DNA from 3 places in the Novosphingobium sp. PY1 genome. Region 2 is predicted to be linked to each of the others. Evidence: predicted binding sites of a transcription regulator. Region 2 holds the regulator's gene; each other region holds the start of a gene.
What was found. Region 2 encodes LexA, which represses DNA repair genes until DNA is damaged. Its sites were predicted from a motif close to GTTCCNCNCTTGTTCT; they were not measured.
Positions count from the first base shown of each region.

Region 1 (10,353 bases), on a different contig from region 2:
AGCCTGTTCGGCACGAAGATCGTGCTCAACGAGTTCGTCGCCTTCATCGACCTTGGCGGCGCGGCAGGTCTGTCCCCGCGAACTGTCGCCGTCGTGACCTTCGCGCTGTGCGGCTTTGCCAATTTCTCCTCGATCGCGATCCAGATGGCGGTGACCGGCGGGCTGGCGCCCAACCAGCGCCCGGTGATCGCCCGCCTCGGCCTGCGCGCGCTGGCAGCCGGGAGCCTGTCCAACCTGATGAGCGCGGCGCTGGCCGGACTGTTCCTCGGTCTGGGCTGAAAGAGGGCGGGAAACCGGGCCGTCCTGCGCCCCCACTTTCGCTTTCGCGGAACGGGTCACCGCCTCAAAATCAGTGTCTTGCGCCTCAAGAGTATTACAGGCAGCATCGGGGCCGGCCATCATGGAGGATTACCATGGATGAAATGAAGCCCACCCCGACGCCTGCCAATTCAGGTTTCGAGTTCAATAATCCGACGATCATCAGCCTGCTTTATCTTGCCTCGTTCCTGACCGGGGTAACGGCGATCGTCGGCATCGTTCTTGCATTTGTCTGGCGCAACGAACCGAAAGCGGACTGGGAAGTTTCGCATTACCAGTACCTGATCAACACGTTCTGGATCGGGCTGGTCGGCTCTGTCGTGGGCTTCATGCTCATGATCGTGCTGATCGGCTTCCTGATCCTGCCCGCCGTCGCAGTGCTGGTGATCGTGCGCAGCGTGTTGAGCCTGCTCAACGCGCAGAAGCATGCACCGATGCCCAATCCATCAACCTGGCTGGCCTGAACGGGATCGCCCGAAGAAAAAGGAGCGTCGTGGCCAAGTCATGATGCGGTATCATGATGCTCCGCCAGGACGCTCCATTGCTCCGTCCTGCGGCAAGCGTTTCGCAGGAAGAGGCAGCGCCGCCCGGACGGGGATTCGCGCTGTCCGGGCGGCGCCTGGCCGGCTCTGGCGCCTGCTTTCGCTGACGCTTCCTCCGGCACGAGTGGCAGGAACAGGCTTGCCATGTCCTGCCGAACCCGGCTGCACCCTTGTTCCGACGTTTCAACGCCGGGTACAATCCCAAGGTTGCAAGAATACGGCACCGATGGCCCGGTAATTGCCGCGCGTGTCTTTCATGTCACAGGCAGCGTGGCGATTTTGCACTGCAGCAAGACGGCAGTCGAGGTAGCCGCGCCTGCCCCAGGCCCCTCCCGCGCGTGGGAGGGGCGGTCTTGTCGTTTTCCCGCTTGTGCGGGAGAGGCCGCCATGACGCAGCGGCATGTGGCCTGGCGGATTACTCCGCTGCCTGCGTGCCGCCGAACATGTCGGGCTCGCTGCCGTCGTCGAGTTCGTCGACGTCGTTGGCCTTGGCCTTGCGGCGCTGGTCGAAATTCGTCCAGACGTCGTTCCAGTTCCCGCGGGTCGCGCCCTTGGAATATTCGGTGGCGCGGGTCTCGAAGAAGTTGGCATGCTCGACGCCGTTGAGCAGCGGCTGCAGCCAGGGCAGCGGGTGCTCGTCGATCAGGTAGATCGGCTTGAGGCCAAGCTGGCCGAGACGCCAGTCCGCGATGAAGCGGATGTACTTCTTGATGTCCTTGGCGGTCATACCGGGGACCGGGCCCAGCTCGAAGGCCAGGTCGATGAAGTTGTCTTCCAGCCGCACGGTCGTCTGGCACTGGTCGGCGATGTCTTCCTTCACCGCCTTGGTCAGGCAGTCGCGTTCCTTGGTGAAGGCGTGGAACAGGCGGGTGATGCCCTCGCAGTGCAGCGATTCGTCGCGCACCGACCACGAAACGATCTGGCCCATGCCTTTCATCTTGTTGAAGCGCGGGAAGTTCATCAGCATCGCGAAGCTGGCGAAAAGCTGCACGCCCTCTGTGAAGCCGCCGAACATGGCGAGCGTGCGGGCGATGTCCTCATCGGAATCGACGCCGAAACGCTGCAGGTAGTCGTGCTTGTCCTTGAGCTCGGCATATTCGAGGAACATGCCGTACTCGCTCTCGGGCATGCCGATGGTGTCGAGCAAGTGCGAATAGGCCGCGATGTGCACCGTCTCCATGTTGGAGAAGGCGGTGAGCATCATCTTGATCTCGGTCGGCTTGAACACCCGCGCGTACTTGTCGTGGTAACAGTCCTGCACCTCGACGTCGGCCTGGGTGAAGAAGCGGAAGATCTGCGTGAGCAGGTTGCGCTCATGCTCGGAAAGCTTCTGCGCCCAGTCGCGGCAATCTTCGCCCAGCGGCACTTCCTCGGGCAGCCAATGGACCTGCTGCTGGAGCTTCCAGTAGTCGTAGGCCCAGGGATATTCGAAGGGCTTGTAGGTCTTGCGGGCTTCGAGAAGGGGCATGGGCGACTCACTCCGGGCATCGGTTGATCAGTGGCCCGGTCGATTCGGCCGGCCGGATCGGCGGCTCGGCAGGACTTTCCGGGTCGAAAACGCTTTCGCCCGCAGTGACATGACCCGAGCGAAGGGCGCCACGATAACCAAAAATCGCTTTGCGGTGGGAGACGTGCCTGGAACATATGCACAGCCTCGTCCCCCGCATATCTAGCGGCCCGATGAATATGGGGACGCTAGACCTAGTATTCCAGAGCCCGGCCGACCCGCTCGAATGCGACGCGACTCGTGCTTGGTCCTTGGCTTCGCCCCGCGCGCGGCCCGGCGCCGCTCGCAGGAACCCGAGCGCCGCCCGAGGCATTATTCATGATATAGGGGGATGGCATTTCTGCCCCCCTCAACAGGAGAAATCCCATGACAGAGCAGAGATCGGACGAAACCGCCTGGACGACGGTCGTGGGAACGATCCGCAAGGGCATGCGGGTACTCAATCCCGACGGTTCGTGCATCGGCATCGTGTCGGGCATGAAGGGAGAGGAGATCTTCCTCGATGGAACGCCGGACGATCAGGAGCATGACTTCATCGTCATCACCCAGGTCGACGGCGTCGACGAGACGAGCGTCCTCCTGTCCGGGCGCGGGGATGCCACCTTCGGGCTTGGCGGCACCCCCTGAACCTTACTTCCAGAACCAGCGCGGATTGAGCGAACGGCTCTTCCGGTTCTGCCACATCTGCACGTAGAGCCACAGGCCCGAAATCGAGAAGAAGATCAGGGTCAGGCCGGAGAGCACCGAAATCAGCGTGCCGATCGGGCCGAAGCTTTCACCCGAGTGCAGGTGATGGAACAGCCCGGTCAGCGAACGGATGCCGCCTCCATCGCCGCGTGGCGGCATGCAGCGCCAGCCTTCGGGGCATTCGAAGCCGGGCGGCGGCGCGGCCGCGGCCTGTGCGGCAGCATCGGGCGCGCCGCTCGGCCAGAGCACGGCAACCTGGCTCAGGACCCCTGTGACGGCGATCCAGAGCATGAAGACGCCAAAGAAAACGGAAAGCCATCGGTGCCACTTGCGCATTGTCGTATCTGGTCCTGAAACTGATGCCGGTAGAGGAACTGTCTTGTGCGATCCCATCCGCATTCGGCCCGTCGACCTCAAGCCGCAAATTGTCGCAAATGGTAAAAGCTGCACACTTCGAGGGCACATTCCGGCAAAGCTGCTATCCTTCGCCTTTTACGCAGACGAATACTTGCCGGGCCCGTTCGTAACCGGCTGATGCGGGCGGAGAATTCGCTCCCGCAGCGCCGCGAACGGTGCGGATTTCTGCGGTATTGCGACATTCAAGCTACGAAAGCCGGCGGGGAAAACTCCGCTCGTGCCCCTCCAACCGGGCTATCGGCTACAGTCAAACCGCACTAAAGAACCTGTCAAAATCCCATGAAAATCGGGCGTCGCGTGCAAAAGTGGGTATCTGGAAGAAATTCGTACAGTTTTTGAAGTGGTTGATCTTGCCGGTCATCCTCGACAGGGCCACGCGCCCTGGCGCGGTGCCGATCAATGCCGACCTGCTACCCGTGCCCGGCGGCGAAACGCGCTTCCTTTTCCTTCACGGCAAGGGTGAATTCCGCCACGAAATCGTGCGCACCTCGCACTATCAGCCCGAGCTCAAGACGATTGCAGGCAATGGCGATGGCCCGCGCCGCAAGCACGAATGCATCGCGACCCTCGACCTCGACGAGGACCATGCGAACAGCCGGGGCGATGTCGTCGTCACCATCGACGATATCGTGATCGGCTCCTGCCCGCGCACCCTGACCACGCAGTTTCGCGAATGGCTCAAGCGCTGGCACCTTTCGCACGCAATGGTGAAGTGCAGCGCGGTGATCGTGATGGTGGCCGACCGCAGCGGGACCAACGGACCCAATTACCGGGTGAAGATCGACATCGAACTGCCGTTCCGCATGACCGTGGAGTAAGCCCGGTCGACGAGAAGCCCTGCCCGAACGGTGTGCCTCTCTTCATCCGGGCTCAAACGAAAACGGCCCCCGGCAAACCGGGAGCCGCTTCCGCTGGGAGTCCGTGTCGGGGCTGAGCAAATGCCGCCCCCCGGCAATTCCCTTACTGACAGGCAAGACACTCGTCGTAGTCGGTGGTCTCGCCGATCTCGAACTTGGGTGCGACCTTGGTATTGTCCGCTTCCACACCGCCGGCGAAACCGGCGCGCTGCACCGACTTGGAGCGCAGGTAGTAAAGCGACTTGATGCCCCTCTCCCAGGCCTGGAAGTGCAGCATCATCAGGTCCCACTTGTCGACGTCGGCCGGGATGAACAGGTTCAGCGACTGGGCCTGGTCGATATAGGGCGTGCGGTCGGCCGCGAATTCGAGCAGCCAGCGCTGGTCGATCTCGAAGCTGGTCTTGTAGATCGCCTTTTCCTCGGGCGAGAGGAAGTCGAGCTGCTGGACCGAGCCGCCATGCTCGAGGATCGAGTTCCACACGTTGGTGGAGTCCTTCGACTTCGAGGCCAGCAGCTTCTGCAGGTAGGGGTTCTTCACCACGAAGGAGCCCGAAAGCGTCTTGTGGGTGTAGATGTTGGCCGGGATCGGCTCGATGCAGGCAGAGGTGCCACCGCAGATGATCGAGATCGACGCGGTCGGCGCGATCGCCATCTTGCAGCTGAACCGTTCCATCACGCCCTGATCGGCCGCGTCCGGGCACGGGCCGCGTTCCTTGGCGAGCATCATCGAGGCCTCGTTGGCCTTCTGGTTGATGTACTGGAACATCTGCAGGTTGAGCGCCTTGGCCATCGCGCTTTCGAAGGCGATGCCCTTCTGCTGCAGGAACGAGTGGAAGCCCATCACGCCCATGCCGACCGAGCGTTCGCGCATGGCCGAATACTTGGCACGGGCCATCTCGTCCGGCGCGCGGTCGATGTAGTCCTGCAGCACGTTGTCGAGGAAGCGCAGCACGTCTTCCACGAAGCGCTTCTCGCCCTTCCACTGGTCCCAGGTTTCCAGGTTGAGCGAGGACAGGCAGCACACCGCCGTACGGTCGTTGCCGAGGTGGTCGCGGCCCGTGGGCAGGGTGATTTCCGAGCAAAGGTTCGAGGTCGAGACCTTGAGGCCGAGATCACGGTGATGCTTGGGCATCATGCGGTTCACGGTGTCGGAGAAGACGATGTAGGGCTCGCCTGTGGCCAGGCGGGTTTCGACCAGCTTCTGGAACAGCGAGCGGGCATTGACCGAACCGCGCACCGAACCGTCGCGCGGGCTCTTGAGCTCGAACTCACGGCCATCGCGCACGGCTTCCATGAACTCGTCGGTGAGCAGCACGCCGTGGTGCAGGTTGAGCGCCTTGCGGTTGAAATCGCCCGAGGGCTTGCGGATCTCGAGGAACTCCTCGATCTCGGGGTGCGAGACGTCGATGTAGCAGGCTGCCGAGCCGCGGCGCAGCGAACCTTGCGAGATCGCGAGGGTCAGCGAGTCCATCACGCGCACGAAGGGAATGATGCCGCTGGTCTTGCCGTTGAGGCCCACCGGTTCGCCGATGCCGCGCACCGAGCCCCAGTAGGTGCCGATGCCGCCGCCGCGCGAGGCGAGCCAGACGTTCTCGTTCCAGGTCGCGACGATGCCCTCGAGGCTGTCGTCCACCGAGTTCAGGTAGCACGAGATCGGCAGGCCGCGCCCGGTGCCGCCGTTCGACAGGACCGGGGTAGCGGGCATGAACCACAGCTTCGAGATGTAGTCGTAGAGCCGCTGCGCATGCTCCTGGTCGTCGGCATAGGCATCCGCGACGCGCGCGAAGATGTCCTGGTACTTCTCGCCGGGCAGCAGGTAGCGGTCGTCCAGCGTCTCCTTGCCGAAATCGGTCAGGAGCGCATCGCGGCTGTCATCCGTGACGACCTTGAAGCGGCGGTCATGGATGGTCTTCGAATCGCTCTTGCGCGGCGCCTTCGCCGCGTCGACCAGATCTGCGGTTGCGATGTCGGATTTATCCATGGCGACTGCCGGGCCCTTGCCCGTCTCCTTGTTCTGTTTGCTCGCGTCCTGCGCCCCTACGGCACAGTCCGTATCCGAAGCCACCGCCCCGACATGTTCCACGTCAGCACTTTCCACGACCGCGTCGCTTTCGTTCCTGAAATCCACTTTTCGCCCCCGTGTCATCGCACTTGTCATCGAACTGCCCGAAAGCAGCGTCATCTTTTCCGCATCGGCCGGGCGGTACCGTCACGAGTCGGCGAGGATCTGCATTCCCACCTACCAGATATGGTACAAAAAGAGAACGGAATTACCCGTTCCGCCTTGGCCCTAGAGGCTTCCGGTCGGCCTTCACACCGGGACTCGCCCCCTGGTGGGCCCTGATCCGCCCACTTGCGATCCCTCTAGGTATTGAGCCCCGGCCGCCGCTGCGACACAACCCATAGTGCCTGTTCTGGATTTCACTGCAAGAGGGGGGCCCCTGATCCGATGGGCTTCGCATCGGACGGCTGGACAGCCCCGCCGCTCTCGCGACGCGTGGGAAGTCCTTCACCCGCGTCTCTGGCAAGTCCGAATGTCACGCCTGCGCCGAAAAATTTTTCCCCAGTAATCTGACGACGACCTGAATCAGGAATACGACGAAACGAGACCTCCGGTGCCCTGATCGCGAGCCCCAGTTGCTTGCCGGGGCTTTCGCAAGCAGGCCATGGCGGGATGCAACCGTCTTGTCTTTCAACGGTTATAAGGCAGCCTGATTCGAGAACGGACTGGCAGGAGGGAAACGAAATCATGCTCAACATCATCGGCGCAATCATCAGCGGCCTCATCATCGGCGTGCTGGCGCGTTTCTTCTACCCGGGCGCGGTCGACATGGGCTGGATCGCGACGATCCTGCTGGGCATCGGCGGTTCTCTCGTCGCCGGGCTGGTCTCCAGCCGTGGTCAGCGCGACTTCAGCCGCGCCGGCTGCCTCGCCTCGATCATCGGTGCCATCGTGCTGATCTTCCTCGGTCGGTTGCTCGGAATCGGCGCCTGATTTCCGAAGGCTGAAGCGCGCCCCGCTTCCCGCCCTGGCGGGGAAGGCGGTGGGGATTGCGCAATGGAGAACCCGAACCCGGCCCCGCGCGCCTAGGGCACCATTACGGTGTCCTGCGCCTCGGGAAGCGTCCGGGGATAATCGAGCGTGAAGTGCAGGCCGCGGCTTTCATGACGGCGCAGGGCCGACTGCACGATCAGTTCCGCCGACTGCAGCAGGTTGCGCAGTTCGACGAGATCGGTCGAGACGCGGAAGTGGCGGTAGTATTCCTCCACTTCGCCGTTGAGCATCTGGATGCGGTGCATCGCGCGTTCCAACCGCTTGGTGGTGCGCACGATGCCGACGTAGTTCCACATGAACCGGCGGATCTCGGTCCAGTTCTGCTTGATGACGACTTCCTCGTCCGAATCGGTGACGCGGCTTTCGTCCCAGTCGCGGATCGGCGGCGGAGCATCGAAGGCGTCCCAGTGATCGAGAATGTGCGCGGCCGCGGCCTCGCCGAAGACGAAGCATTCCAGCAGCGAATTGGACGCGAGGCGGTTCGCGCCGTGCAACCCGCTTTCGGTGCACTCGCCCGCGGCATAGAGCCCGGGCAGGTCGGTCCGCCCGTCGAGGTCCACCAGCACGCCGCCGCAAGTGTAGTGCTGCGCCGGCACCACCGGGATCGGCTCCTTCGTCATGTCGATGCCCAGCGAGATCAGCTTCTCGTAAATGTTCGGGAAGTGCTCCTTCACGAATTCGGGCGGACGGTGGCTGATATCGAGGTGGACGTAATCCAGGCCGTAGCGCTTGATCTGGTCGTCGATCGCGCGCGCGACCACGTCGCGCGGCGCCAGTTCGGCCCGCTCGTCATAATCGGGCATGAAGCGGTGGCCGGTGACCGGGTGCTTGAGGTGCCCGCCCTCGCCGCGCACCGCCTCGGTGATCAGGAAGTTCTTGACCTCCAGATTGTAGAGGCAGGTCGGATGAAACTGCATCATCTCCATGTTGGAGACGCGCGCACCGGCGCGCCAGGCCATGGCGATCCCGTCCCCGGTGGCGCCGCGCGGGGCGGTGCTGAAGCGATAGACGCGCCCCGCCCCGCCGGTGGCGAGCACCGTGGCGCGCGCCGTATAGGCCTCGACGTGCCCGGTCTGTTCGTTGAGCGCATAGACGCCCCAGATGCGCCCCGAGCCGGAATAGCGCATCTCGTGCCGTCCGGTGATGAGGTCGATGCACGAACGGCCCGGCAGCAGGGTGATGTTGGGGCTGTCCTCGGCAGCCTTGAGCAGCGCCTGCTGCACGGCCCAGCCGGTGGCATCGTTGACGTGGACGATGCGGCGGTGGGAATGGCCGCCTTCGCGCGTCAGGTGCAGCGCATCGCCTTCCATGTTGAACGGCACGCCCAGCTCGACCAGCCGTCCGATTGCGCTGGGCGCGCGCTCGACGACGTATTCGACCGTCTCGAGCCGGTTCAGGCCCGCACCGGCGACCATCGTGTCACGGATATGCTCTTCAAAGGTGTCACCGGCATCCAGTACGGCTGCAATGCCGCCCTGCGCCCAGGCAGTGGAGCCACCGGTCAACTGGCCCTTGGCGAGGACCAGAACCTTGAGCTTCGAGGCCAGTGCCAGAGCTGCGGTAAGGCCCGCTGCCCCCGAACCAATGATGACGACATCGTATTGCACGCTACTGCGATCTGACGGTTCCATCCCGCCTCATTGGCGAGAGACGCGCCCAATCGCAATAACCTGCCGGTAGACAGAGAGTCTTTTTGGCTTTTCCGCTCCCTGCCCTCTTACAAGTGCAGGTCAGGCCGCCTGGCTGGTCAGGCTGACGAAGACGTCCTCGAGATCAGCTTCGCGGGTCGTCACGTCGACAATCGAGAAGCCCTGCGCCTGCACCGCCGAGAGGATCTCGCCGGCATTGGCGCGGTCCTTGTCGTAGGTGATCTCAAGCATGCGCTCACCGCTGGTTTCGCACTTCACGAAGCCGGGGTGACTGGGCAGCTCGGTCAGGTCGCGATCGAGCGTGAGGACCAGGATCTTCTCGCGCGCCATGCCGACCAGTTCGCGGGTAGGCTTGTTGGCGATCAGTTCGCCGTGGTTGATGATGGCGATGCGATCGCACAACTCCTCGGCTTCCTCGAGGTAGTGCGTGGTAAGTACGATCGTCACACCTTCGCGGTTCATCTCGGTGACGAGTTCCCAGAGCTGGCGGCGCAGTTCCACGTCGACGCCCGCGGTCGGCTCGTCGAGCACCAGCACCGGCGGCTGGTGGACAAGCGCCTTGGCGATCAGCAGGCGCCGCTTCATGCCGCCGGACAGCGTGCGCGAGTAGGCATCGCGCTTGTCGGCAAGGTGGACGGCACGCAGCAGTTCCTCGCTGCGGCGCAAGTGCTTGGCGATGCCGTAGAGGCCCGCCTGGATCTCCAGCACCTCGTAAGGCGTGAAGAAGGGGTCGAAGACGATTTCCTGCGGGACGATGCCGATCGACCGCTTGGCGTTGCGCTGGTCGCGATCGATGTCGAAGCCCCAGATGTCGATCGAGCCGGAAGTCTTGCGAACCAGCCCCGCCATGATGTTGATGAGCGTCGACTTGCCCGCGCCGTTCGGGCCGAGCAGGCCGAAGATCCCGCCTTCCGGAACGTCGAAAGAGACGCCTTTCAGGGCAAGCTTGCCTTCGTCGCCGCCAGCCGGAGCGTAACGCTTCTTGAGGTCGCGAATGGAGATGGCGGGGGCTGCAGTGCTGGTCATTCCTGCGCATTTGGGGGAAGTTGCCCTCCGGGTAAAGCCCCGGCTGGCAAGGCAGCGTGCAGGCGCGCGTCCCGCGGCGGCGCGGGACCTTCCCACATGAGGTTGCGAATCTGCGCCGTTCCGCGCTGGAAATGGCCAGCACTCGCTGCTAATGGCGCAGCTCATGAGCAACGCGCCCGAAACCGTCTACACCGATTCCCCTCGCGTCTCCTGCGACGGGGCTTCCGACATCCGCGCCAACGGCGCCTACAAGCCCGCCGCGCTGGGCCATCCCCGCGTGTGGATGGAAATCGAC
Region 1 covers NZ_BLTI01000004.1:84,379-94,731, reverse strand. Annotated here, with positions in the region: gene J3474_RS04500 (NupC/NupG family nucleoside CNT transporter) at 1-279, shown strand, start outside; gene J3474_RS04495 (membrane protein) at 414-782, shown strand; gene J3474_RS04490 (ribonucleotide-diphosphate reductase subunit beta) at 1,276-2,328, opposite strand; gene J3474_RS04485 (DUF2171 domain-containing protein) at 2,734-2,994, shown strand; gene J3474_RS04480 (PepSY domain-containing protein) at 2,998-3,390, opposite strand; gene J3474_RS04475 (hypothetical protein) at 3,807-4,289, shown strand; gene J3474_RS04470 (ribonucleoside-diphosphate reductase subunit alpha) at 4,432-6,474, opposite strand; gene J3474_RS04465 (GlsB/YeaQ/YmgE family stress response membrane protein) at 7,078-7,323, shown strand; gene nadB (L-aspartate oxidase) at 7,416-9,014, opposite strand; gene J3474_RS04455 (ABC transporter ATP-binding protein) at 9,114-10,058, opposite strand; gene J3474_RS04450 (zinc-finger domain-containing protein) at 10,222-10,353, shown strand, end outside.
Region 1: a site for LexA is predicted at 6,579-6,594, ahead of J3474_RS04470 (ribonucleoside-diphosphate reductase subunit alpha). Genes of this name have one in related genera too.

Region 2 (10,353 bases):
TGATCGTCGTCGAGAAAAGGGCAAAGGGCAAATCATGATCCTCGTCATCGACAACTACGACAGCTTCACCTGGAACCTCGTCCATTACCTGATGGAGCTGGGGGCAGAGGTCGAAGTCGTGCGCAACGATGCGCTCTCGGCCGGACAGGCGATTTCGAGTGGGGCGCAGGGCTTCCTCATCTCGCCGGGGCCTTGCACCCCGAACGAGGCAGGCATCAGCCTCGACCTCGTCGGTGCGGCGGCCGATGCCGGAAAGCCGCTGCTCGGCGTGTGCCTGGGTCACCAGTCGATCGGCCAGTACTTCGGCGGCAGGGTCGTGCGCGGCGGGCTGATGCACGGCAAGACCTCGCCGGTGACGCATGACAATACCGGCGTGTTCGAGGGGCTGCCCTCGCCCTTCACCGCGACGCGCTATCACTCTCTGATCGTCGAGGAGATTCCCGAGACGCTGCTGGTCAACGCCCGCTCCGACGATGGCCACGTCATGGGCTTCCGCCACGCAAGCCTGCCGATCCACGGCGTGCAGTTCCACCCGGAAAGCATCGCCACCGAGCACGGGCACGACATGCTGGCGAACTTCCTGCGCCTGTGCGGCATCGAGACCAGGGCCGTCGCATGACGCTGCCCGATCCCGGCCATCCGATCGAGGAAGCCGAAGCCGAAGCCGCCTTCGCCGCGATCCTTGACGGCGACGTGCCCGAGGCGGACATCGCCGCGTTTCTCGTCGCACTTTCCGAGCGGGGCGAGAATGCCGGCGAGATCGCGGGCGCCGCACGCGCCATGCGGGCACGGATGGTCCCCATCGTCGCCCCCGCCAATGCCATCGACGTATGCGGAACCGGCGGTGACGGTCATCACACGCTCAACGTCTCGACCGCCGTATCGCTGGTCGTTGCCGCCTGCGGCGTGCCGGTCGCCAAGCACGGCAACCGCGCGGCCAGTTCCAAGGCGGGCGCCGCCGACACGCTCGAGGCGCTCGGTCTCAATCTCGACCGCGCCGTAGAGACCGCCGAGGCGACACTGGCCGACCTTGGCATCTGCTTCCTCTTCGCCGCCCGCCACCACCCGGCGCTTGGGCGGTTGATGCCGCTGCGCAAGAAGCTGGGGCGCCGCACGATCTTCAACCTGATGGGCCCGCTTGCCAATCCGGCGCAGGTCCGCCGCCAGCTCGTGGGCATTGCCCGGCCCGCCTACGTGCCGATCTATGCCGAGGCGATCCTTCGCCTGGGCACCGAGCATTCGCTCGTCGTCTCCGGCGATGAAGGCCTCGACGAACTCAGCCTTGCAGGCGGCAACGAAGTTGCGGAAGTGACCGGCAGCGAACTGGCCATGCGCCGCGTTTCGCCCGCCGACGCGGGGCTGCCAGTCGCGCCGGTCGATGCCATTCGCGGCGGCGATCCGCAGTACAACGCCCAGGCCCTGCGCCGCCTGCTCATGGGCGAAGCGGGCGCCTATCGCGATGCCGTGCTGTTCAACGCGGCCGGTGCGCTTGTTATCGCCGGTGAAGCAAAGACCTGGCGGGAAGGCGTCGAGGAAGCTGCCGAGGCCATCGACAAGGGCCTCGCCAATGCCCTGCTCAACTGCTGGATCGACGCGCTCAAGTAGCGCCGCTTCCCGCCCCTACCGAACCGCATCAGGCACCGAAGGCCCGCCATGTCCAACAAGCTCACCGAGATCTGCGATACCAAGCGCGAGGAAGTCGCCGCCCGCAAGCCCCTTGCCTCGCTTTCCGCGCTCGACGCGAAGGCTGCCGGCCAGAGCGCGCCGCGCGGCTTCGAGGCGGCGCTACGCCGCAAGGCCCAGAGCGGGTTCGCCCTCATCGCGGAAATCAAGAAGGCCAGCCCGTCGAAGGGCCTGATCCGCCCGGATTTCCGCCCGACCGAACATGCCGTCGCCTATGAAAAGGGCGGCGCGGCGTGCCTCTCGATCCTGACCGATGCACCTTACTTCCAGGGCCATGAGGACTATCTCGTCGCGGCGCGCGCCGCGGTCTCGCTGCCGGTCATCCGCAAGGACTTCATGGTCGATCCCTGGCAGGTCGCCGAAGCGCGTTCGATCGGGGCCGACGCCATCCTCATCATCGTTGCCGCGCTGGACGATACGCTGATGGCCGAGATCGAGGCGGCCGCGCTCGAACGCGGCATGGACTGCCTCGTCGAAGTCCACGACGAGCATGAGATGGAGCGCGCGGCCCGACTCAAATCGCGCCTGATCGGCGTCAACAACCGCGACCTCAAGCGCTTCGTCACCGACATCGCCACGACCGAGCGGCTCGCCCCGCTCGCACCGGAAGGCACGCTGCTCGTCAGTGAGAGCGGCATCAACGGCCATGCCGACCTGCAGCGTCTCTCGCAGTGCGGCGCGCGCACCTTCCTCGTTGGCGAAAGCCTGATGCGCCATGACGATGTCGAGGCGGCAACGCGGGCGCTGCTCGAAGGATAAACTTCGGGCCGATGCAATCGGGAAGCCCGCCCTGTCCTACAGCCGGGAAATCTGCCATCCATGGGGCATGGGCGCGAATGTACCCGGCCCCGAAAGCGCCCGCTTACCGGTCCTGCGGAGCCGCTTCGCTGGTGCTTCTGGACTGTGTAAACCGTGTAAACCTCGTCAGGATTTCAAGGTCTGAGATGAACAAGAGCCTCACGCACATTGATTCGGACGGGACGGCGCGCATGGTCGATGTCGGCGCCAAGGCAGAGACGCAGCGGCTCGCCATTGCCTCGGGGCGGATCACGATGTCGGCCGAGGCACTCGCGGCGATCCGCGCCGGGGATGCCCCCAAGGGCGACGTGCTGGGCACCGCGCGCATCGCCGGGATCATGGCGGGCAAGCGCACCGGGGACCTGATACCGATGTGCCACCCGCTCGCCATCGATGCGATCAATGTCGATTTCAGCTTCGAGGACGAAGCCGTCAGGGCCACGGCGACGGCGTCGCTCACCGGCAAGACCGGCGTGGAAATGGAAGCCATCACGGCCGTTTCCGTGGCGCTGGTGACGATCTACGACATGGCCAAGGCGCTCGACAAGGGCATGGTCATCGGCGACATCCGCCTGATCGAGAAGCGCGGCGGCAAGTCCGGGACCTGGCGCGCGGAGGACCGGCACTGATGGCAGGTCCCGCGCCGATCCCGCTCGAAGATGCCCAGGCCCGCCTGCTTGCACTGGCCGAAGCACTAGCGGTCGAGCGCGTCGACGTCGAAAGCGCGCTGGGCCGATTCCTGGCCGAACCGCTGCTGGCGCGGCGCACCCAGCCTTCCACCCATCTCTCCGCGATGGACGGCTATGCAATGATCGAAGGCGACCTCACCGGGCCATGGCAGGTGATCGGTGAAAGCGCCGCAGGCCACCCCTTTACCGGCACGCTGAAAAAGGGCGAGGCCGTGCGGATCTCGACCGGCGCGATCATGCCCGCCGATGCAGGCGTCGTGATCCTGCAGGAAGACCTTGGGCGCGAAGACGACCGCATTACCCTCAGCGGCGATCTGCCCGAACCGCCGCACAAGCACATCCGCCCTTGCGGGATGGATTTCACGGCGGGGCAAGAAGTGCTGGGCGAAGGAGTCCGCATCGGCCCGGCGCATATCGCACTGGCCCTCTCCGCGGGTCATCGCCACCTGCCGGTGCGCCGCATGCCGAAAGTCGCGGTGATCGACAGCGGCGATGAACTGGCCGCCGATCCGGAGACCTGCCCTGCGCACCAGATCCCCGCGAGCAACGGCGCCATGCTGGTCTCGCTGGTCAGCGCCCTGCCGGTCGAGGCGCAGCGAATCGGGCCCGTGACCGACACGCTCGATGCGCTGATCGGCGCTTTCGACGAGGCCGCCGATTGCGACATGATCGTCACCAGCGGCGGAGCCTCGGTAGGCGATCACGATCTCGTGCGCCCGGCTCTCGAACGCTGGGGCGCAAGGCTCGACTTCTGGCGCGTCGCCATCAAGCCGGGCAAGCCGATCCTTGTTGCCACCCGCGAACGCAGCAGCGGCGGCACACAGATCATCATCGGCCTGCCGGGCAATCCGGTTTCGAGCATGGTCACCGCCTATCTCTTTGTCCTGCCGATGCTGCGCGCAATGCTCGGGGCAAACCGTTCGCTGCCAATGCAGATCTCGACCGTTCTGGACGCACCGCTCAGAGCCATCGGCCACCGCCGCGAATTCCTGCGCGGCTACTGGAACGGCGAGAGCGTGGTGCCCATGACGCTGCAGGACAGCGGTGCACTCAGCGCCCTTGCCGCCAGCAATGTGCTGATCGATCGCCCCGCGCATGCACCGGCCGCCACGCCCGGAGACACGGTGCGGGTGTTCCTGCTCGAAAATGGCGGTATTGCTTGACGTTCCAGAATCTGTTGCTTAATTGTTCTCTCATTGTTCACAAGCAGAACAACGCTCGGGGACGCAGAGAAAGAGGCAACGAAGATGTTGACGCGCAAGCAGCATGAATTGCTCAAGTTCATTCAGGTCCGGCTTGAAGAAAGCGGCATCTCGCCCAGCTTCGAGGAGATGAAGGAAGCGCTCGACCTCAAGTCGAAGTCGGGCGTGCACCGCCTCATTTCCGCGCTTGAGGAACGCGGCTTTATCCGCCGCCTGCCGAACCGCGCCCGCGCGCTGGAAATCCTGCGCCAGCCCGAAGACGTTACCAGCAAGCCCGCGACGAAGGCCGACGCTCCTGCCGGTAAGGAATCGCTTGCCGCGCTCAAGCAACCCGAACGCACGCCCCAACCGGCGAACGACGTCATCGAGATTCCGCTCCACGGTCGTATCGCTGCCGGTGTTCCCATCGAGGCGCTCGAAGGACAGTCGATGCTTCCGGTTCCGGCAGCCCTGCTCGGCTCGGGCGAACACTACGCGCTTGAGGTTTCGGGCGATTCGATGGTCGAGGCCGGCATTCTCGATGGCGACTTTGCCCTGATCCGTCGCACCAACACCGCACGCGACGGCGAAATCGTCGTCGCCCTGGTTCGTGGCGAGGAAGCGACGCTCAAGTATCTCCAGCGCGATGGCGGCATGGTTCGCCTCGTGCCCGCCAATGCCGCATACGAACCGCAGATCTACGGCCCTGACGAGATCGAGGTTCAGGGCAAGCTCGCAGGGCTGCTGCGCCGCTATCACTGAGCTTGCCCCGGAAAGCGTAACCTTCAGGCGCGCTCTCCGGGAGGCGTACTTTCAGGAAGGCGTACTCTCCGGACAGGGCCGAAATCACGGCCCGCGCGGTTTCCACCAGCCATGGCGGCCCTGCCCTGTCGCCACGGTTTCGACGGATCTGCCGCGCAGCCTGATGGCAAGCCCGCCGGTCCTGTCCAGCATGGTCCGGTCGGCCTTGAGCCAGCGCGGCTTGCAGCTCCATGGCAGCCAGCGGTCGGCAATGACGATATCGGCCTTGTCGCAGGCCGCTGCCAGCGACCGCTCCGGCACCTGGTCGCGGCCTCTGGCGATCAGCAAGTGCCACGAGCGACCGGCTCGATCGATCCGTACCGAACAGAAGTCGCGATTGCATCTCGAACCCGGCCACGATGCGAGCGGCGTCAATTCGCCTTCGATCCCTGCGAATTCGCGAAGATTGTCGCGCACATAATCGCTGCCGGTGTCGCGCAAGGTGACGAGCCCATCGCCGCTATCGTCGAGCAGTCCGACATGACGGCCATCGCCGGTCACGAGAATGTCCGGCGGCTCGAGCAGGATGAGCCAGACGATACCGAAACAGGCTGGCACCAGTCCCAGCAGCCGCACGCGCCCGCTCCAAAGGCCCAGCCACAGGCCGCCGGTTACGAACAGAAGGAAGCCGCCCGTCCCCATGGCAGGCAAAACCGAAACGGCGCCGGGCAGCGCACTGATCGTGTGCGCGAGGCCCAGCAGTAGGTCGATGAACTGCCCCGCCAGCCACCAGAACGGCCCGCCCAGTCCCACAATGTCGCACAGCAGCGCGAGGGCAATGCAGGGCATGACCGCGAAAGTCGTGAGCGGGATGGCAAGCACATTGGCCAGCGCGCCATAAGCTCCGGCGCGATGGAAATGGTAGAAGCCGATCGGCATGAGGACGAGTTCGATGACGAAGCCCGTTACGAACAGCATTGCTGCTTGCCGCATAAGCCGCGAAAGCCACGATTCCTCTCGCGGTGCCAGGAACCGGCGAACCGGCCCGCTGGTCGCCAGCGCCACAATCGCAAGTACGGCCGCAAAGCTCATCTGGAAGCTTGGCCCTGTCAGCGATTCGGGCCAGAGCAGCAGGACCGCGAACCCGGCGACAGCCAGAAGCCGAAGCGAGATTGCCTCGCGCCCCAGCGCCAGCGCGACAAGCACGAGCATCGCCCCGATGCAGGAACGGACCGTCGGCACTTGCGAGCCCGTCAACAGGGTATAGGCAATCCCGGACAGAGCACCGCACAGCGCCGCCACCACCGGGAGCCGGAACCGCAAGGCCAGCGCGGGCGAAAGCGCGAGCAACCGCAACGAGAGAAAATAGGCAGCCCCGATTACCGCGCTGACGTGAAGACCGCTGATCGCCAGGAGATGCGCAAGACCAGCATCGCGCATCGCCTGCGCATCGTTCTCTGCGATGCCCCCGCGGTCGCCGCTCGCCAGAGCAGCGGCAATCCCGCTTTCCGGACCGCTCATCCGCGCACGGACATGTCGGGAAAGCGCGCTACGCGCAGATTCAAGCATAGCGCCCCTGCCGCCCAACCTGAGGATCTCGACTTTGCCGTTGACGCTCCCACTTGCAGCAAGGCCGGAGAACCACGCGGTGCGCGCGAAATTATACCCACCTGGAAACATCGGCGGAGCCGGCGGCATCAACCGCGCCTCAAAGCGAATCACCGCCCCTGACGAAACGGATGCAACGCCCAGATCGTCGGGAACATTAAGCCGAACTTTTATCGACCGCCCCGAGCCCGGTTCCCGCGTTGCGACGATCCATCTGACCCGCTGTTCGGCGGGCTGTTGTTCAACACCTAGCACTTTGCCAAGGAACATTCCCGAGACCGGGCGATCGATTGCGTCCTGTCCCACCAGCGCCGATTTGCTCCACACCGTCAGGCAACCGGCGAGAAACATGAGAAAAACTGCGCAGGCTGCCACTCGCATGTGGGGAAAGCGCTCACGATCCGGCCAGATCCACGCCGCGAAAGCTGCCATGGCACTGCTTCCGACGACACATCCGGCCCAATGGAACGGTCCGGGAAGGCCGAACCACGCCGCGATTCCCGCGCCGAATGAGACGACCAGCCAAGGCCCGCGATCGAAGCCAGCAACAGAAAGAAATCGCTCCAGGGCCGCCAAAACCCTCGACAACTCGCTCTTGCTGTTCCATGGCCGATGCTGCAATGCAGCGCCCCCGGCGAGGCCGCGGCTTGCGTTATTTTCATCTCGGGCTTTGGCTTGGCTGGCCATGGCGAACATTGGACAGGAAGGGATTTACAATGGCAAGCGGCAGTGCATCGAGCGGATCGAACGGCCAGTCAGCCGTCGTTACGCGCTTTGCCCCCTCGCCCACGGGTTACCTTCACATCGGCGGCGCCCGTACGGCGCTGTTCAACTGGCTCTTCGCCCGCCATCACGGCGGCAAATACCTGCTTCGCATCGAAGACACCGACCGCGCCCGTTCGACCGAACCGGCCATCGACGCGATCTTCGACGGCCTGACCTGGCTCGGCCTCGAAGGCGACGAAGAACCGGTATTCCAGTTCGCGCGCTCGCAGCGCCACGCCGAAGTGGCCGCCCAATTACTTGAATCCGGTCACGCCTATCGCTGCTACCTCACGACCGAGGAACTCGCCGAGCGCCGCCAGAAGGCGCAGGAAGAGCGCCGCCCGTTTCGCATCGACAGCGAATGGCGCGACGCCGATCCCGCGACCTGGCCGAGCGATCGCCCCTACGTCGTGCGCATCAAGGCCCCGCGCGATGGCGAGACCGTAATCGACGATCTCGTGCAGGGACAGGTCACGGTCCAGAACGTCGAGATCGACGACTTCGTCATCCTGCGCTCCGACGGCACGCCGACCTACATGCTGGCTGTCGTAGTCGACGATAACGACATGGGCGTATCCCACGTCATCCGCGGCGACGATCACCTCAACAACGCCTTTCGTCAGCTCGTCATCATCCGCGCCATGGACTGGTCAGTGCCGACTTACGGCCACGTACCGCTGATCCACGGCCCGGACGGCGCCAAGCTGTCCAAGCGCCACGGCGCGCTCGGCGTCGATGCCTATCGCGATGAGCTGGGCGTGCTGCCCGAAGCGCTGTTCAATTATCTGCTGCGGCTCGGCTGGGGACATGGCGACGAGGAAATCATCGCCCGCGACCAGGCGGTCGAGTGGTTCGACATTGCCCACGTCGGCAAGTCGCCAGCCCGCTTCGACCTTGCCAAGTTGCAGAATCTCAACGGACACTACCTGCGCGAGGCGGATGACGCCCGCCTCGCGGCACTCGTCCTTCCGCTCGTTGCGGCCAATGGCTTCGCGGACGCAGATCCCGTCCTGCTCGAAAAGGCCATGCCTGTTCTCAAGGTGCGAGCAAAGGACGTCAACGAACTTGCAGAAGGCGCCGCCTTCCTGTTTGCCACCCGTCCTCTCGCGATGAGCGAGAAGGCGCAAGCTCTTCTGACCGACGAGGCGCGGGGGCGCCTTGCTGTCATTCACGAGCGTCTGTCGGGGGAATCCGACTGGACTTTGGAGGCATTGGAAGCCAACCTGAAAGCAATGGCCGGGGAACTCGAATTGGGCCTCGGCAAGCTCGCGCAACCCTTGCGGGCAGCCCTGACGGGTCAGACGACCTCGCCGGGAATTTTCGACGTATTGGTTCTGCTCGGCAGGAACGAAAGCCTCGCGCGCATTGCCGCACAGGCCGAAGTCCCGGCCGGGTCACAGGTATAAGGAGTAAGAACTGGTGGGTGATCAGGCTAAACTGTCCGCAGGTGGAGCGGACTACGACTACCCTGTCCTGAAAGGTAGCGTCGGCCCCGATGTCGTCGATATCCGTAAGCTCTATGGCCAGACCGGGATGTTCACGTTCGACCCGGGCTTCACTTCGACTGCCAGCTGCGAAAGCGCGCTGACCTACATCGACGGCGATGAAGGCGTCCTGCTGCACCGCGGCTATCCGATCGGTCAGCTGGCTGAAAATTCGTCGTTCATGGAAGTCAGCTACCTGCTGCTCAACGGCGAACTGCCGAGCAAGGAAGAGCTCGAAAAGTTCGAGTTCACCATCAGCCGCCACACCATGCTGCACGAGCAGCTCGCCACGTTCTATCGCGGGTTCCGCCGTGACGCGCACCCGATGGCGATCATGTGCGGCGTGGTCGGCGCGCTCTCGGCGTTCTACCACGATTCGACCGACATCTCGGATCCCGAGCACCGCAAGATCAGCTCGCACCGCCTGATCGCCAAGATGCCGACGATTGCGGCCATGGCCTACAAGTACTCGATCGGTCAGCCGTTCCTCTACCCGGACAACAACCTGTCCTACACCGGCAACTTCCTGCGCATGACCTTCGGCGTGCCCGCGGAAGAGTATGAAGTGATCCCGGCCGTCGAGAAGGCCATGGACCGCATCTTCATCCTCCACGCCGACCATGAGCAAAACGCCTCGACCTCGACCGTGCGCCTCGCCGGTTCGTCGGGCGCCAACCCGTTCGCCTGCATCGCGGCCGGCATTGCCTGCCTCTGGGGCCCGGCACACGGCGGCGCGAACGAAGCCGCTCTCAACATGCTCAAGGAAATCGGTACGCCGGACAAGATTCCGCACTACATCGAGCGTGCGAAGGACAAGAACGACCCGTTCCGCCTGATGGGCTTCGGCCACCGCGTCTACAAGAACTACGACCCGCGTGCGACGGTCATGCAGTCCACCGTTCGCGAGGTGTTCGAGGCGCTCAAGGTCGACGATCCGTTGTTCGAGACCGCCCTGCGCCTCGAGGAAATCGCTCTCAACGATCCGTACTTCGTCGAGAAGAAGCTCTTCCCGAACGTCGACTTCTACTCGGGCATCATCCTTTCGGCGATCGGCTTCCCGACCACGATGTTCACCGTGCTCTTCGCTCTTGCCCGCACCGTGGGCTGGGTCGCGCAGTGGAACGAAATGATCTCGGATCCCGGCCAGAAGATCGGCCGTCCGCGCCAGCTCTACACCGGCCCGACGCAGCGCGACTACGTGCCGCTTTCGCAGCGCTGATAACCGGCAAGCCGGACGGGGCCGCCCGCAAGGGCTGTCTCCAGGAGAAACCCCTGCGAAAGCAGGGGTTTTTTCTTGGGCGCCGGAGAAAGTGGAACCTCGGAACTTGCCAACCCGCCATAATCCGGCCACCTCGATGAGGTAGGCCGTTCGGGAACATGGCGGGGGAATCTTCATGCTGTTTA
Region 2 covers NZ_BLTI01000013.1:28,392-38,744, forward strand. Annotated here, with positions in the region: gene J3474_RS18120 (phosphodiester glycosidase family protein) at 1-38, shown strand, start outside; gene J3474_RS18125 (aminodeoxychorismate/anthranilate synthase component II) at 35-619, shown strand; gene trpD (anthranilate phosphoribosyltransferase) at 616-1,605, shown strand; gene trpC (indole-3-glycerol phosphate synthase TrpC) at 1,654-2,442, shown strand; gene moaC (cyclic pyranopterin monophosphate synthase MoaC) at 2,628-3,110, shown strand; gene J3474_RS18145 (molybdopterin molybdotransferase MoeA) at 3,110-4,333, shown strand; gene lexA (transcriptional repressor LexA) at 4,418-5,113, shown strand; gene J3474_RS22795 (ComEC/Rec2 family competence protein) at 5,198-6,613, opposite strand; partial or broken gene J3474_RS22920 (DUF4131 domain-containing protein) at 6,707-7,396, opposite strand; gene gltX (glutamate--tRNA ligase) at 7,417-8,871, shown strand; gene J3474_RS18165 (citrate synthase) at 8,885-10,168, shown strand; gene J3474_RS18170 (hypothetical protein) at 10,344-10,353, shown strand, end outside.

Region 3 (10,353 bases), on a different contig from region 2:
CGGTTCGCGGCAACATTCCGCTGGCCGCCGCGGTTACCTTCATCAGCAATCCGTTCACGACGATCCTGATCATTCTGCCGCTGGCCGTAGCAATCGGAAACAGTTTCGGCTTTCACGCCGATGTCGAAACCGTGAACGCCATGGTCCGTTCAGGTGCGGGCGTGCACGAATGGTGGTCGTGGCTGCTTTCGGATACTGCGCCGGCCATCGTTATCGGATTGTTTGTGCAATCGGTGGTAGCGTCCGTCGTTAGCTATTTTGTCACTGTATGGTTCTGGCGTTTCTGGATAGGGCGCAAGCATCGTGCAAGGCTCAGGCGTTCTGGTCGGGATTTCGATTCGTGAGTGGCATTTTCCGTCGCATCTCCACTTCGCTGCACCGGCGCATGCCGTCGCGGGAGGATTTCGAGCGCAATCGCTGGATAGCGCCGATTGCCCACCGCGTGCTCAGCCCGGAACTGTGGCGCTATACCCGCCGCTCGGTGCCGCGCGGGGTGGCGCTTGGGCTTTTCGCCGGTTTCATCGTCCCTGTCGGGCAGATCTTCCTTGCCGCGTTCCTCGCGCTTCCAGCGCGCGCCAATGTGTCGATCGCCGCGCTCGTTACCTTCGTAACCAATCCTTTCACCTTGCCGTTCTGGGTGGTGGTCGCCAATCGGGTCGGTCGCTTCTTCCTGCATGTCGATCCCACGGGAGTGGCGTCCGCGGTCGGCAGCGGCATGGACCACAGCGGCTGGGATACGCTCGTCTGGTTCGCCCAGTCCGCGGGGTTCGCTGCCGTCGGCTTCATCGTGCTTGCCATCGTCGCTTCCGCGCTCGGCTATGTTCTTTCCGGCCTGATCTGGCGCAGCTGGATCGGCCGCAAGCACCGTGCCCGCCGCCTTCGCCACGCCCAGGCCCGTGCCGAGCGCGAGGCCCGCGCCCGCGAGGCCGGTGCGTCGCTTGAGGCGGCTGCGTGAAGCTGATCGACGAGGCCATGCGCCAGGGTCGCCAGACAGACTTCCTGGTGGTCGGCCTGGCGATGGCTTTCAGCGTGTTGCTGGTCGGTCTCGCCACTCAGGATTCGCTCGCCACTTCCGTCTATCTCGGCGCGATCATTGCCTTGGCGGGGCTGGCCTGGTTGATCGTTCGCAACCGGCCTCAGGAGGCCGAGGCCGAGTTCGCCCAGCCTGACTGGTCGGTAACGGTCGCCGCGATCGACCGGCCGGACATGGCCATTGCCGTGACCGATCGCGCCGGACGGCTGACTTGCGCCAATGCCAGCTTCGAGGCGTGGTTCGGCACCAGTTACGCGCCGCCGCGCCTTCCGCTCGACGAACTTTCGCTTGAACGCCTTGCCGATGCCAGCCGCGCAGCCTGGCGCGACGGCGCCGCTTCCGCCGATGTGGCCGCCGGGCCCGAGTATCCCGGCGGAGCGCGGCAATGGCGGATCGAAGTGCGCCGTTCCGGTCGCGGCGACGACTTTCTCGTCTGGCGCATCGCGCCGGTCAGTTCGGTGGACCTCATCGGCGATATCGTGACCCAGCTTGAGGGCAAGCTTGGCAAGGGCCTCGCCCGTGGCGGGATCGGCGCTGCCCTGGTCGAACCGGACGGCATGATCCGCGCCGCCAGCAAGGGTTTCGCGCTGCGCGCTGCCGGCGACGAGGCAATCGATCTCACCGGCGAGGATTTCGTCTCGCTGCTCAGCCAGGAGGAAGGCGAGCGCATCGGCTGGGCGCGCGACAATGGCCGCGGCAGCCCGCTGGTCCTCTATCACGTGCCGGTCGCCGATCCGGACTCGCCGGTCGAGCCAGACCCCAACACGACCCCTTCGCTGATGTTGGTGATGGAGGCCGGACAGGGGATCGGCGCAGCGGGCGGCGGCGGGAATTCCGCTCCGCATCTGGAAGCCCTGCTCAGCCAGTTGCCTCTCGGCCTCGCCATGGCCGACCGTGACGGGCACCTCCTGTTCGCCAACCCCGCCTTCATGCGCGCGGCCGGACGCGAAGGGCAGGATCCGCCGACTTATCCCACTGACCTCGTCGTTCGCGAGGACAAGCGCGCGCTGTCCGAATCGATCCGCCGTTTCGCGCAAGGGCCCGCTGCCGCAGGCGACATCGCGATTCGCCTGACTGCGCAGCCCGACGATCCGGTCTCGCTCAGCCTTGCAGGTGTGCGTGGGCTGGGTGAGCCCGCGGTCCTGCTTGGCCTGACCGACACTTCGGAGGAAACCCGGCTCAAGCGGCAGGTCGCCCAGGCCACGAAGATGCAGGCGGTCGGCCAGTTGGCCGGCGGCGTCGCGCATGATTTCAACAATGTGCTGACCGCGATCCTGGGGACCTGCGACCTCATGCTGATGCGCCATACGCCGGGCGACTCGGACTATGACGACATCCAGCAGATCCGCGCCAATTCAAACCGTGCCGCATCGCTGACCCGCCAGCTGCTCGCCTTCTCGCGCCAGCAGACGCTGCGGCCCGAAGTGCTGCAGCTGCCCGACGTCGTTGCCGATGTGTCGCAGATGCTGCGCCGCCTGATCGGTGAGAAGATCGAGCTGGTCGTTTCGCACGACCGCGATCTCGGACCGGTGCGCGCCGACCCGACCCAGCTCGAGCAGGTCATCGTCAACCTCGCGGTCAACGCGCGCGATGCGATGCAGTCGTCCAGCGCCAAGAAGGGCGGTGACGGCTCGGGCGTCCTCACCCTCGCGACGCGCAAGGTGACCACGACCGACGTGCGCGCGATGCGCAGTGAGATCATCCCGGCGGGCGAGTACACCGCGCTCATCGTCGAGGATACCGGTGGCGGCATCGCGCCCGAGCATCTGGGCAAGATCTTCGAGCCGTTCTTCACCACCAAGGAGCAGGGCAAGGGCACCGGGCTGGGGCTTTCGACCGTTTACGGCATCGTCAAGCAGTCGGGCGGCTTCATCTTCGCCGAGAGCGAAGTGGGCAAGGGCACGCGCTTCATCGTCTACCTGCCGGTCTATCACGTTGCTCCGGGCACGACGCCGACTCCGTCGGTCAAGGAAGAGGCGCCCGTGCTGAGCCAGTGGGCCGGCGGCGGGCGCATCCTTCTGGTCGAGGACGAGGACCCCGTGCGCATGGTCGCCGAGCGCTCGCTCACGCGGCAGGGCTACGAAGTCACCAGCGCCCGCGACGGGGAAGAGGGGCTCGCGCTCGTGGAAGAGGGCGGCCAGTTCGATATCGTCGTTTCCGACGTCGTCATGCCTTCGCTCGACGGCCCGGCCATGGCGCGCGAAATCCGCAGGCTGCAGCCGAACCTGCCGGTACTGTTCATGTCGGGTTATGCCGAGGAACAGCTGCGCAAGGAGATCGGCCTGTCGAATGCCTGGTTCATGCCCAAGCCGTTCTCGGTCCAGCAGCTTTCCGAGAAAGTGGGCGAGGTCCTCGCGCGCACGGCCAAGTAAGGCCCGGCGCTCCCTAACGCGTTGATTTCCGGCCCGCTGTCCGCGCTGCGGTCCGGCGCCTTCTCGCGCTGCCTGCGCCTGCCGCAATTAAATTTGGGAAAACTCCCGTTGTTCCCCTCTTGTTCACGGAGAACAAACGCGATACATCGGGGTCCGCGACGTTGACCTTTCCGGTCAGGCCGGTAGCAAAGGGGAAGTGAAATGGCTGCTCAGCTCAAGCTGATCCAGGAAGGCAAGGATAAGGACTCCATGGACCGTCAGAAGGCGCTCGACGCAGCGCTCGCCCAGATCGATCGCGCGTTCGGCAAGGGCAGCGCGATGAAGCTCGGCTCGAAGGAGACGATGCAGGTCGAAGCGATCTCGACCGGCTCGCTCGGGCTGGATATTGCGCTTGGAGTCGGCGGACTTCCCAAGGGCCGCGTGATCGAAGTCTACGGGCCGGAAAGCTCGGGCAAGACCACGCTGGCACTGCATGTCATCGCCGAAGCGCAGAAGGCTGGCGGCACCGCTGCCTTCATCGATGCCGAGCACGCGCTCGACCCGGTCTATGCCAAGAAGCTGGGCGTCGACATTGACGAGCTGATCGTCTCGCAGCCCGACACCGGCGAACAGGCGCTCGAAATCACCGATACGCTGGTGCGCTCGAACGCGATCGACGTGCTGGTGGTCGACTCGGTCGCCGCGCTCGTTCCCCGGGCAGAGATCGAAGGTGAGATGGGCGACAGCCACGTCGGCCTCCAGGCCCGCCTGATGAGCCAGTCGCTGCGCAAGCTGACCGGCTCGATCAACCGTTCGAAGTGCATGGTGATCTTCATCAACCAGCTGCGCATGAAGATCGGCGTCATGTACGGCAACCCGGAGACCACCACCGGCGGCAATGCGCTCAAGTTCTATGCCTCGGTCCGTCTCGACATCCGCCGTACCGGGCAGATCAAGGACCGTGATGAAATCATCGGCAACGCAACCCGCGTGAAGGTGGTCAAGAACAAGGTCGCGCCGCCGTTCAAGCAGGTCGAATTCGACATCATGTACGGCGAGGGCATCTCCAAGATCGGCGAAATTCTCGACCTCGGCGTCAAGGCCGGCATCGTCGAGAAGTCGGGCGCCTGGTTCTCCTACGATTCGATTCGCATCGGTCAGGGGCGTGAGAACTCGAAGAACTACCTGCGCGAGAATCCCGAGGTCTGCGAACGTCTTGAAAAGGCGATCCGCGCCAAGACCGAAGGGCTGGCCGAGGAAATGATGGCAGGCCCCTCGGACGAGGATGGCGCCGAATAAGTCGTCCGCCCCTTTGCAGGAACAGGAACCCCGGTGCGTTGCGCCGGGGTTTTTGCTTGGGGGAGGCACGGTGCGCGAAGGCCTGCGCGACCGGCAAAGCTACCTCCGGCGTAGCCGATTTGCCGCATATCTGCGGATTATCGCAAAAACCGAACAGCCTGACGGTGCCTTATAGCTTGTCGGTTTCGCGCCTGTGCCTTATCGGCCCGAATTATGCAGACGACCAACGAAATCCGCCGGTCCTTCCTCGACTATTTCGCCAGTAATGGTCACGAGGCCGTCCAGTCCGCGCCGCTCGTTCCTTACAACGACCCGACGCTGATGTTCGTGAATGCCGGCATGGTGCCGTTCAAGAACGTGTTCACCGGCCTTGAGACCCGCGCCACCCCGCGCGCGACGTCCTCTCAGAAGTGCGTACGCGCCGGCGGCAAGCACAATGACCTCGACAATGTCGGCTATACCGCGCGCCATCACACTTTCTTCGAAATGCTGGGGAATTTCTCCTTCGGCGATTACTTCAAAGAACAGGCGATCACCCACGCCTGGACCCTGCTGACAAAGGAATGGGCACTTCCGGTCGAGAAGCTGCTGGTGACGGTCTATCACACCGACGACGAGGCCTTCGACCTGTGGAAGAAGATCGCCGGCCTGCCTGAATCGAAGATCATCCGCATTCCCACCAAGGACAATTTCTGGGCGATGGGCGACGATGGCCCGTGCGGTCCGTGCTCGGAAATCTTCTACGACCACGGCGACCACATCTGGGGCGGCCCTCCGGGAAGCCCCGAGGAAGACGGCGACCGCTTCATCGAGATCTGGAACCTCGTGTTCATGCAGTTCGAGCAGGCCGCGGGCGAAATCGTCGGCGATCTGCCCAAGCCCTCGATCGACACCGGCATGGGGCTCGAGCGTATCTCTGCAGTCATGCAGGGCGTCCATGACAATTACGACATCGACACCTTCAAGGCGCTGATCGCCGCTTCCGAGCACCTCACCGGCGTGGCCGCCGAAGGCGACAGCCGCGCGAGCCACCGGGTCATTGCCGATCACTTGCGCTCGACCAGCTTCCTGCTTGCAGACGGCGTGCTGCCGTCGAATGAGGGCCGCGGCTATGTCCTGCGCCGCATCATGCGCCGCGCCATGCGCCATGCGCACCTGCTGGGCGCCAAGGACCCGCTGATGCACCGCCTCGTGCCGGCACTCGTCGCCGAGATGGGCCAGGCGTACCCCGAGCTCGGCCGTGCCCAGCCGCTCATCGAGGAGACGCTGGAACGCGAGGAAGTGCAGTTCCGCCGGACCCTGTCGAACGGCCTCAAGCTGCTCGACGAAGCCACCGCCGAAATGGGCGAGGGTGCCCGCCTGCCCGGTGAGACCGCGTTCAAGCTCTACGACACTTACGGCTTTCCTTATGACCTGACCGAAGACGCCCTGCGTTCGCGCGGCATCAGCGTCGACAAGGATGGCTTCGACGCCGCCATGGCGCAGCAGAAGGCCGCTGCCCGTGCGGCCTGGAAGGGGTCGGGACAGACCGCCGACAACGAAGTCTGGTTCGACATCGCCGAGCGCGAGGGTGCGACCGAATTCACCGGCTATACTTCGACTTCCGGCGAGGGCCGCGTCGTGGCGCTGGTGAAGGACGGCAAGGAAGTCGAAACCGCTTCAGCCGGCGATGAAGTCATCGTCCTGACCAACCAGACCCCGTTCTACGGCGAATCGGGCGGACAGGTCGGCGATGCAGGCACGATCACCGGTCCCGGCGGCCTTGCCATCGCGATTGCCGAGACCGCCAAGCCGCTTGGCCGCCTGCACACCATGACCGGCAAGGTCGAGGCCGGGCTGATCAAGGTCGGCGAGACGGTGAACCTCGTCGTCGACGTTGTGCGCCGCGATGCGATCCGCGCCAACCACTCGGCCACCCACCTGCTGCACGCCGCCCTGCGCAACCGCCTGGGCGATCACGTCACGCAGAAGGGCTCGATGGTGGCGAGCGAGCGCCTGCGCTTCGACTTCTCGCATCCCAAGGCGCTCGATGCCGAGGACATCGCCGCGATCGAGGCTGAAGTGAACGCCGAGATCCGCGCCAACGATCCGGTCATGACCCGCCTGATGACGCCCGACGATGCCATCGCTGCTGGCGCCATGGCGCTGTTCGGCGAGAAGTACGGCGACGAGGTGCGCGTCTTGTCGATGGGCCGCAGCAATGGCGGCAAGACTTACTCTGTCGAGCTGTGCGGCGGCACCCACGTCAACGCAACCGGCGACATCGGCGTGTTTCGCATCGTATCGGAAAGCGCCGTCTCCTCCGGCGTGCGCCGTATCGAGGCGCTGACCGGCGAGGGCGCGCGCCAGTGGCTGGTTGGCCGCGAGGAAGCGCTGAAGAATGCCGCCGGTATTCTGCGCACTACCCCCGAAGACGTCGAAGCCCGCGTCGCGGCCCTGCTCGATGAGCGCAAGAAGCTCGAGCGTGAACTGGCCGAGGCCAAGAAGGCGCTGGCGCTCGGTGGCGGCGGCGCTGCCGCGGCCGGTCCGGCCGACGAGGAAGTCGATGGCGTGAAGTTCTCGGGACAAGTCCTCGAGGGCCTCGATCCCAAGGAACTGCGCGGACTGCTCGACCAGGCCAAGCAGCGCCTCGGTTCGGGCGTTGCGGCGATCGTGGCGGTCAACGAGGGCAAGGCATCCATCGCCGTGGCCGTGACCGACGATCTCAAGGACAAGGCCAGCGCGGTCGATCTCGTGCGCAAGGGCGTCGAGGCGCTCGGCGGCAAGGGTGGCGGCGGTCGTCCGGACATGGCGCAGGGCGGCGGTCCCGACGGTTCGAAGGGCGCCGATGCCATCGCTGCGGTAAAGGCGGCGCTCGCCGGCTGATCGGCCGGATGTAATGGAGATGTCGGCAATGGATCCGGGGCGCAATGACATCGGCCGGATCGTTGCCGAGATCGCCGAGGAAATGCGCGGCCATGCGCATCGCGGCAAAGTGGCGGACTACATTCCGCCGCTCGCCTGCGTTCCGGTCGAGAAATTCGGTCTGGCCGTGGTCATGGCCGACGGCACCGTCCACTGCGCGGGCGATTGCGACGAGCCGTTCTCGATCCAGTCGATTTCCAAGGTCTTCGCGCTCACTCTCGTGCTGGGCGCGGTGGGCGACCAGTTGTGGAAGCGGGTAGGGCGCGAGCCGTCGGGATCGGCTTTCAACTCGATTGTCCAGCTCGAGACCGAACACGGCATCCCGCGCAATCCTTTCATCAATGCCGGGGCAATCGTCGTGTGCGATGTCCTGCTGGGAGGGCTGCAGCCGCGCGAGGCGATTGGCCAGATGCTGCGCTTCGTGCGCGAGCTGGCGGGCGACGACACCATCGCCATCGACGAGACGGTTGCCCGCGCCGAGCAGGAGACCGGCTTTCGCAACATGGCGCTGGCCAACTACATGCGCGCCTTCGGCAATATCCATGCGCCGGTCGACCTGGTGTTGGGTACCTACTTCCACTTCTGCGCGCTGGCCATGAGCTGCCGCCAGCTTGCCCTGGCAGGGCGGTTCCTGATGGCAGATGGACGCAATCCGGTGAGCGGCTTCAGCGTCGTCACCCCGCGCCGGGCGCGGCGCATCAATGCGCTGATGATGTCCTGTGGGCACTATGACAATTCAGGTGACTTCGCCTATCGCATCGGCCTGCCGGGCAAATCGGGCGTCGGTGGCGGCATACTTGCGGTCGTGCCGGGAATCGCCAGCATCGCCGTTTGGTCGCCGGGGCTGAACCGCAGCGGCAATTCGCATCTGGGGCAACTCGCGCTCGAACGGCTCGTGCAGAAGACCGGGTGGTCCGTGTTCGAGCCGCGCGTCGGCAGTCAGGCGTGAAGGCTGTCCTCGAGCGATGAGGACTTGAGCGCGGGTTTCTCCGTGAGCCCGCCCTGTTCCATGATGCTTTCGCGAAATTCGTCGCGCTTTTCGTGGATCGAGGCGATGACAGGCCCCATGGCAACGCCGGTTTCGATCAGCACCGCTTCCGACAACTGCAGCGAGCTTTCCAGCGTTTCCGGCACGGCATGGGTTGCGCCGGCGCGGTAGAGCTGGGCTGCGTGCTCGGGATCACGAGCGCGTACGAGAACCGGAAGGTCGGGGAATTGCTGGCGCAGCTTGCGCACCATGCGTTGGGCCGTGACCGGTTCGTCCATGGTCAGGATGACCGCGTTGGCCTGATCGGCACCGAGCCGCATCAGGGCATCGCCGCGTCCGGCATCGCCGAAGGAAACGGTATAGCCAAGGCGCTTGCCCTGGCTGACGAGGTCGGTGTCCGAATCGATGGCGATGTACGGCTTGTTGTGAGTGGCAAGCATGTCGGCGACAAGGCGACCGACGCGCCCGAAGCCGACGATCACGGTGTGCGGCTCGCCGGTATGCTCTGGCGGCTGGTGCAGCGGCTCACCGGCATCGACGCGCCGTGCCATCATGCGCCCGAACAGCGATAGCAGCGGCGTAACGGTCAGGCCGATGGCGGTAACGATCTGCCAGAACATCGCCGTGCCGGGCTGGATCAACTGCGCCGATCCAGCCGCGGTAAGCACGATGAGCGTGGTTTCCGAAGGGCTCGACATGAGGATGCCGGTTTCGGTCGAAGTGCCGCGCCTGGCCCCCATCATGCGCAGAAGCAGCCCGGTCACGACGGCCTTGAGCAGGATGACGCCGACCGTGGCGACTAGGATCGAGCCGAGGTTCTCCCAGATCACCTGCAGGTCGATGCTCATGCCGATGGTGATCAGGAAGACACCCAGCGCGAGCCCCTTGAACGGCTCGGTGATCTCCTCGACTTCGGAATGGTATTCGGTTTCGGCGATCAGCAGGCCGGCCACGAGGGCCCCGACGATCGGCGAGAGGCCGGCGGCGGCGGTCGCCAGCGAAGCGAGGATGACGACCAGCAGGCTGGCAGCCAGGAACAGTTCCGGGCTCTTCGTGCGTGCCGCTTGGGCGAACACCGGCGGCAGCAGGTAGCGCCCGAACACCAGCAGCGCGAAAATGACGACGGTGCCCCAGATCAGTGTGTTGATGAGGTTGCCCATCCCGTCGGCTTCGGCATGGGGTGCCAATGCGCCGAGAAGGAAGATGATCGGGACCAGCGCGATGTCCTCGAACAGGAGCATCGAGAGAGCGGCTCGTCCGACCGGCGTCGTCGTGTTGGTGATCTTGAGAACCAATGCGGTCGAGGACAGGGCGAGGGCAAGGCCCAGTGCCAGCGCGCCGGTGAAGTTCTGGCCGATGGCCGAGAGGATGAAGGTCAGCGACCCGCCGATGACGATGAGTTCGAGAGAGCCGAGCCCGAAGACCAGTCTTCGCATTTGCCACAGTCGGCCGAACGACAGCTCGAGCCCGATGGAGAACAGCAGGAGGATGATGCCGAACTCGGCGAAGACCTCAAGCCCGCTTGGGTCGGTAATGGTTATGTGGGCGAGCCATGGATAGTCGAAGACGTGGCGCCCCAGTCCGAACGGCCCTACCAGCACGCCGACCAGGATGAACCCGATGACCGGCGTAATGCGAAAGCGCGAGAATACCGGGATGACGATGCCTGCCGCACCGAGGATGACGAGAGCGTCGGAAAGAACGGGTGAGTAGAGTTCGCTGGAGCCGGCCATGTGCCGGTCACTATGGCAGGCGAAGCGAATTTGTCACCTTCGAAG
Region 3 covers NZ_BLTI01000016.1:38,153-48,505, forward strand. Annotated here, with positions in the region: gene J3474_RS19860 (DUF2062 domain-containing protein) at 1-344, shown strand, start outside; gene J3474_RS19865 (DUF2062 domain-containing protein) at 386-955, shown strand; gene J3474_RS19870 (PAS domain-containing sensor histidine kinase) at 973-3,405, shown strand; gene recA (recombinase RecA) at 3,607-4,683, shown strand; gene alaS (alanine--tRNA ligase) at 4,897-7,548, shown strand; gene J3474_RS19885 (glutaminase) at 7,577-8,536, shown strand; gene J3474_RS19890 (cation:proton antiporter) at 8,527-10,308, opposite strand.
Region 3: a site for LexA is predicted at 3,516-3,531, ahead of recA (recombinase RecA). Genes of this name have one in related genera too.